DNA from 2 places in the Micromonospora sp. LH3U1 genome. Region 2 is predicted to be linked to the other one. Evidence: predicted binding sites of a transcription regulator. Region 2 holds the regulator's gene; the other holds the start of a gene.
The links. The regulator HspR, encoded in region 2, represses chaperone genes until heat shock. The targets are predictions, from matches to a motif close to TTGAGTNNNNNNNACTCAA.

Region 1: the regulator HspR is predicted to act here: its motif matches at 1,674-1,692, upstream of lon (endopeptidase La).

What each region holds. Positions count from the first base shown of each region.
Region 1 covers NZ_CP116936.1:3,742,138-3,745,542, forward strand. Annotated here, with positions in the region: gene lon (endopeptidase La) at 1-1,650, opposite strand, end outside; gene PCA76_RS17160 (manganese catalase family protein) at 1,792-2,661, opposite strand; gene PCA76_RS17165 (sensor histidine kinase) at 2,745-3,405, opposite strand, start outside.
Region 2 covers NZ_CP116936.1:132,428-135,832, reverse strand. Annotated here, with positions in the region: gene PCA76_RS00645 (cation:proton antiporter) at 1-1,032, shown strand, start outside; gene PCA76_RS00640 (hypothetical protein) at 1,173-1,604, shown strand; gene PCA76_RS00635 (hypothetical protein) at 1,702-1,908, opposite strand; gene PCA76_RS00630 (heat shock protein transcriptional repressor HspR) at 2,045-2,485, opposite strand; gene dnaJ (molecular chaperone DnaJ) at 2,516-3,405, opposite strand, start outside.

The DNA.
Region 1 (3,405 bases), 3.5 Mb from region 2:
CAGGGCCACCGCCACCTTGCGCAGGATCTTGGCCAGGCCACGCTCGAGCTGCCGTACGCCGGCCTCCCGGGTGTACTCCCCCGCGATCAGCGCGAGAGCCTCGTCGGCGACGCTGACCTCGTCGGCGGTCAGCCCGGCCCGCTCCCGCTGCCGGGGCAGCAGGTGGTCCCGGGCGATGGCGACCTTCTCGTCCTCGGTGTATCCGTCCAGGGTGACCAGCTCCATCCGGTCCAACAGCGGACCGGGGATGGACTCCACCACGTTCGCGGTGGCCAGGAAGAGCACGTCGGACAGGTCCAGGTCGACCTCCAGGTAGTGATCCCGGAAGGTGTGGTTCTGAGCCGGGTCGAGCACCTCCAGCAGGGCGGCGGCCGGGTCGCCGGCGTAGCCGGCGGAGACCTTGTCCACCTCGTCGAGGAGCACGACCGGGTTCATCGAGCCGGCCTCGCGCAGCGCGCGGACGATCCGGCCGGGCAACGCGCCCACGTAGGTGCGGCGGTGACCGCGGATCTCCGCTTCGTCGCGGACGCCGCCGAGCGAGACCCGCACGAAGTTGCGCCCGAGCGACCGAGCCACGGACTCGCCGAGACTGGTCTTGCCCACCCCGGGAGGACCGGCGAGGGCGAGGACCGCGCCGGAGCCGCGACCGCCGACCACGCCGAGGTTGCGCTCCGCACGCCGGTTGCGCACGGCCAGGTACTCCAGGATGCGGTCCTTCACGTCGGCCAGGCCGGCGTGGTCGGCGTCGAGCACCGCCCGGGCCGCGGCCAGGTCGGTGTTGTCCTGGGTACGCGTGCCCCACGGCATCTCGAGCACGGTGTCCAGCCAGGTGCGGATCCAGCCCGCCTCCGGGGAGGCGTCACTGGCCCGCTCCAACTTGCCGACCTCGCGCAGGGCCGCCTCGCGGACCTTCTCCGGCAGCTCGGCGGACTCGACCCGGGACCGGTAGTCGGCCGAGCCGTCCGGCTCGTCCTCGCCCAACTCCTTGCGGATCGCGGCGAGCTGCTGGCGCAGCAGGAACTCCCGCTGGGACTTCTCCAGCCCTTCGCGGACGTCACTGTTGATCTGCTCGGTGACCTCCTGCTCGGCCAGGTAGTCCTTCACCCAGCCGACCAGAAACTCCAGCCGGGCGGTGACGTCCGGCGCGGCGAGCAGTTCGGTCTTCTGGTCCAGGGTCAGCCAGGGCGCGTAGCCGGCCGAGTCGGCCAGTTCGGAGAGGTCGGTCATCCGCTCCACCGCGTCGATGACCTGCCAGGCGCCTCGCTGCTGGAGCACGGAGGTCACCAGGGCGCGGTACTCGCGGGCGAGTTCCCGGGCGCGGCCGGCGGGAGCGGGTTCGTCGAGTTCGGTCGCCTCGACCCAGAGTGCGGCGCCGGGGCCGGGCACGCCGGAGCCGATCCGGGCCCGGGACAGGCCACGGATGACGGCGGCGGGCTCACCCTCGGGTAGCCGGCCGACCTTCTCGATGGTGGCGACCACGCCGACCGGGCCGTACTCGCCGTCGATGCGGGGCACGGCCAGCAGCTTGCGGTCGCCGGTCGCCCGCGCCGCGTCGATCGCGGCCTGGGTGGTCGGGTCGAGGGTCACCGGGATGACCATGCCGGGCAGCAGCACGGCGTCGGTCAGGGGAAGTACCGGAAGAGTTGCCATCGAACACCTGCTATCGCGTTGAGTTGAGCGTGTCTCACTCAAGTAACAAAGCGTTCCCCTTGTTCCGATCTGTGGCCCAGGACACTGTCCGCCCGTCCCGTCGGGGTCGCCCGGGACCGGCGGGCGACCCGACGAGGCGCATCAGGTGAGCTTGCTCTTCACCGTGTTCACGACCGAGCCGGCCACACCCGGGTTGGTGCCGTACAACCGCGGATCCCCCGGAGGCAGCACCGGCTCCGGGGCGTTCGCCCGCGGGCTGTCGCCGTACCGGAACTCGCCCTTGCCATCCGGCGTGGGCCCGGACGCCCAGCGCCCCTCGTTGGCGTCGGTGCCCGAGGAGAAGCTCAGGTAGGTGTAGCCGAACTCCTCGGTGAACTCGCCAGAGTCCGGGAATGCCTCCGGCACCGGCATGTCCTCCAGCCCGTCCTCCTTGAGCTGCTCGATCGCCGCCAGCCACATGTTCTGGTGCATGGTGTCGCGGGCCAGCAGGAAGCGCAGCATCTGCTTGACCCCCGGGTCGTCCGTCATGTTGAACAACCGGGCGACCTGGAGCCGACCCTGCGCCTCCGCGGTGACGTTGAGCTGGAAGTCGGCCAGCAGGTTACCGCTGGCGGTGACGAACGAGCCGTTCCAGGGCACCCCGTTGGCGTCGGCGGGCAAGGCCCCGCCACCGCCATGGATGAAGTGCGCCGGGTTCGACGCGGCGAAGGTCGCCGCGCCCCCGGGGTTGTCCGCGATGCCCTCCGACAGCGACAGCGGCGCGTTGTCCAACAGTCGGGTGATCATCGTGACGATCATCTCGACGTGGCCCATCTCCTCGGTGCCGACGTCGAGCAGCAGGTCCTTGTACTTCCCGGGCAGCCGGCAGTTCCAGCCCTGGAAGAGGTACTGGTTGGCCACCGTCATCTCGCCCCACTTGCCGCCCAGAACCTCCTGCAACCGGCGGGCGAACGCGGCGTCCGGGCCGTCCGGCTTGGCCTCGAACTGCAGATCCTTGACATGGCTGAACATCTGACCTCCTCGGGTACCGACAGTGGTAGCGAGGCGGTTCCCGCCTCGCTGACCCGAGCGGGCCAACCCGTGTCCCGCTCGGGTCAGGGCACCGGGCGAGCCATCGGCAGCAGCACCTCCAGCGCCACGCCGCGCGGCCGCAGCCGGTGCACCCGCAGCGCTCCCCCATCCGTCACAATGAGCTGCCGCACGATCCACAGCCCCAACCCGGACATCCCGACGGCCGGCGCCGGGCGGCGCAACGCGGCCAGCAGGGCATCGTCGACCCGACCCTCGTCGGTCACCAGGATGCTCAGGCCGGGACCGCGCAGCGTGGCGTAGAGCCCGATCTGCCCGTCCGGCGGCCCGTGCCGCAGCGCGTTCTCCACCAGGTTGACCAGCACCTGCCGGGTCCGACCCGCCGGCACCGGGCAGGAACCCGCCCGCCGGGTGGCCCGCGCACGCCGCCGACCCGCCGGAACCAGCGCCGCCGCCTCGCGCAGGATGCCCGCCAGCGGGACGACCGACTCCGGTTGTGGGGTCAGCGCCAGCGCCCCGGTGCCGGCGGTCGCGTCGCGCAACAGGCTCTGCAGGTGGACGGCCTGGTCGCGGGCCAGCTCGGTGATCGCCCGCCGGTCGGCGCTGGTCAGCTCGCGACGCTCGTCGGCCAGCGCGCGGGTCAGCGAGGTCAGGGTGCTGATCGGCGTACGGAACTCGTGGCACAACACCCGCAGCAGCAACTCCGAATCGGCCTCCGGTGGTCGG
Region 2 (3,405 bases):
GCGGTCGGCGCCGAGATCGGCGTCATCCTGCTGCTGGTCATGCTCGGCTTGGAATACTCGGCCAACGAGTTGGTCGGCAACCTGCGGTCGGCGGCCCCGGCAGGGCTGATCGACGGCGTGCTCAACGCGCTGCCCGGCGCGGGGTTCGCCCTGCTCCTCGGCTGGGACTGGGTGGCCGCCCTGGTGCTCGGCGGCATCACCTGGGTCTCCTCCTCCGGGGTGATCGCCAAGGTCCTCGCCGACCTGGGACGACTCGGTAACCGGGAAACCCCGGTGATCCTCTCGGTCCTGGTGATCGAGGACCTGGCGATGGCGCTCTACCTGCCGCTGGTCACCGCCGTGTTGGCCGGCACCGGTCTGCTCGGCGGTGGCATCGCGCTCGCCGTCGCGGTGGGCACGGTGCTGCTCGTGCTGGTGGTCGCCATCCGGTACGGCCATTTCATCTCGTCCGCCCTGTCGGCGAAGGATCCGGAGGCGCTGCTGCTCGGCGTACTCGGTCTGACCTTGCTGATCGCCGGCCTAGCGGCGAAGCTGCAGGTATCGGCGGCGGTCGGTGCGTTCCTGGTCGGCATCGCGCTCTCCGGTCCGGTGGCGCACCACGCGACCGAGTTGCTCTCCCCGCTGCGGGACCTGTTCGCCGCGGTGTTCTTCGTCTTCTTCGGCCTGGTCACCGACCCACGGGACATCCCGCCGGTGCTGCTGCCGGCGCTCGCGCTGGCCGTGATCACCATGGCGACGAAGACGCTCACCGGCTACCTCGCGGCCCGCCGCGTCGGCATCGCGGAACCCGGTCGATGGCGGACCGGCCTGGCACTCGTACCCCGAGGTGAGTTCTCCATCGTCATCGCCGGGCTCGCGGTGGCAGCCGGGAGCGTCGAGCCGCGGTTGGCAGCGCTGGCCGCGACGTACGTCCTGATCACCGTGGTGACCGGGCCGATACTGGCCCGGCTGCCGGACTTCCCGTGGTTCAAGCGGTGGTTGCGCAACCGTGCGGCGGCTCAGCGGCCGGCGCCGGTGCCGATCCACGACTGACGACCAAGCCCGACCAACGGTTGCTGAATTGCTCCCCAGGGGGACTACCGCAGCAACCGGCGGCGGGTTACCGTTTCGCCCCAGCAGCCAGGGTCCGCAGGCAGCCAGTGTCAACGCGGGCGAGAGCGGAAGGTTGGCCGGTGAGCGTGCAGGAGTCGACGTTCCACGGCTTCGCCAACCCCGTCGATCCGACTCCGGCGGAGTTGCGAGCTTGGGCGTACCAGCCCGATTCGGTGCCGTTGGCCTCGATGCCACCCGACTGGGACCTGCTGGTCTCCGGTGACCGACTGGTCTTGACACTCTTTGAGTTGGCGATGGATCCGACCTGCCCGGCCCGGCGTTTCGCGCTGCACTGCCTCTACATCTACGCGGCCGACGGCATTCGGACGAACTTCCGCGCCCACCCGAAGCGCCGCTTCCGCAAGATCGTCGAGCAGGCCGAGCGTGACGGCGACGAGCTGATGAAGATCTGGGCGCACAACGGCAGGGTGCTGCTGGCCCGACCGGATCTCTTCGCCTACCGGGACTGGTGCGAAGGCGGCCTGGTCCGGGAAAACCGCCGCCTCGGCTGAGGCTGAGTCGTAGACGGCTCAGCTTCCGGCCCACACTTTCGAACGGCGAACGGGCCGGGACCCCCCGTGGGTCCCGGCCCGCACGTCGGTCACCGGGTCAGTCCTGCTGCCGTTCGGTCTTGGCCTGGCCCTTGTCGCCGCCTTTGTCGCCGCCGTGGTCGCCCTGATCGGCGAACCGGCCCTTGACGACCCGGTCCCGGTAGGTTCCCTCGGTCACCTTGTCGAACTTCTCGCGGACGGTTTCGGCCAGGCTTTCCAACCGGTCCTCCGTCTGCTGGGCCACCTTCTTTGCCGGCTCCGCCATCGCTCCCCCTCGCCATGCCGGTAGGTCCGCATTAAGCCGATTGGACCCGTATCGACAGGCTAACCGAAGCGGCCCGGACCGCGCCGGGGATTCCGGTGCGGTCCGGGCCGAGGAACAGATCCGGGTGAGCGGCAGGTCAGCGATCGGGCGTCCGGCGGGGTCGCCAGACCACCAGCGCGGTGGACGTGCGGTTGGTCGGCACCAGATCACGGCCCGGGAAGCGGGCCAGCGACTCCAGTTCGGCAACCCGGCGGTACGCGGCGTCCAGCTCGGCCTCCAGCCGCGCCACCCGCTGCTGCGCCTGCTCCAGCAACCGCTCCAGCCCAATGATCCGCTTGACGCCGGCCAGGTTGATCCCGTCGTCCTGGCTGAGCCGCTGCACCTCGCGCAGCAGCACCACGTCGCGGACGCTGTACCGACGCCCGCCGCCAGCGGCCCGGCCGGGCTGCACCAGCCCCAGCCGGTCGTACTGGCGAAGGGTCTGTGGGTGCATTCCCGCCATCCGGGCCGCAACCGAGATCATCAGCACCTTGGCCTCGTAGGCAGGGTCGCCCGAACCGAGGAACTCGCCCGACATCCCGCTCACCTCCGCGTCCATTCCACCGGACTAACTGACTCGACGCACCCGCGCGTCGAGATGTTCCCGGGCGGCCGGCGGGCTCTGTTCGGCGAACGCCTCCAGCGCCGTGCGCGCCTCGTCGGACAACCGGGCCGGGACCACCACGTCCAACGTGACCAGCAGGTCACCGGCCTGCCCGTCGCGGCGGACCACACCCTTGCCCCGGGCCCGCAGCACCCGCCCGCTCGGCGTCCCCGGCGGAACCCGCAGGGTCATCGCGCCGTCGAGCGTGGGCACCCGCAGGTCCGTGCCGAGCACGGCCTCCGCGAAGGTGACCGGCACGGTCAGCGTCAGGTCGTCACCGGTACGCCCAAACAGGTCGTCCGGCCGAACCTTGACCTGCACGAACAGGTCACCAGCCGGGCCGCCGCGCTCGCCTGGCTCACCGCGCCCGGCCAGCCGGATGCGCTGACCGTCGGACACCCCGGCCGGGAAGCGCACGTTCATGGTGCGGGTCTTGGTGACGCCGCCGGTGCCCTGGCACTCCGGGCACTTCTCCTCGACCACGGTGCCGACGCCCTGGCAGTTGCGGCACGGCTCGGAGAAGCTGAACGACCCCTGGTTGCGGGTGGTCACGCCGGCACCGTGGCAGACCTGGCAGGTACGCGGCTGGGTGCCCGGCTTGGCCCCGTTGCCGTGGCAGGTCTCGCAGACTCCCGGCGCGCGCAGCGTCAGGGGCACTGTCACCCCGCGTACCGCGTCACCGAAGTCCAGCGCCACTTCGGTCTCGACGTCGCGGCCACGGGCCGGACCGCGCGGCGCGGCCTGCCCGCCGGCCTGACCGCCGGTGAAGATCGAGCTGAACAGGTCCTGGAAGCCGGTGCCTCCGAAACGACGGTCGCCGCCCCCGCCGCCGCCGAACATGTCGGACACGTCGA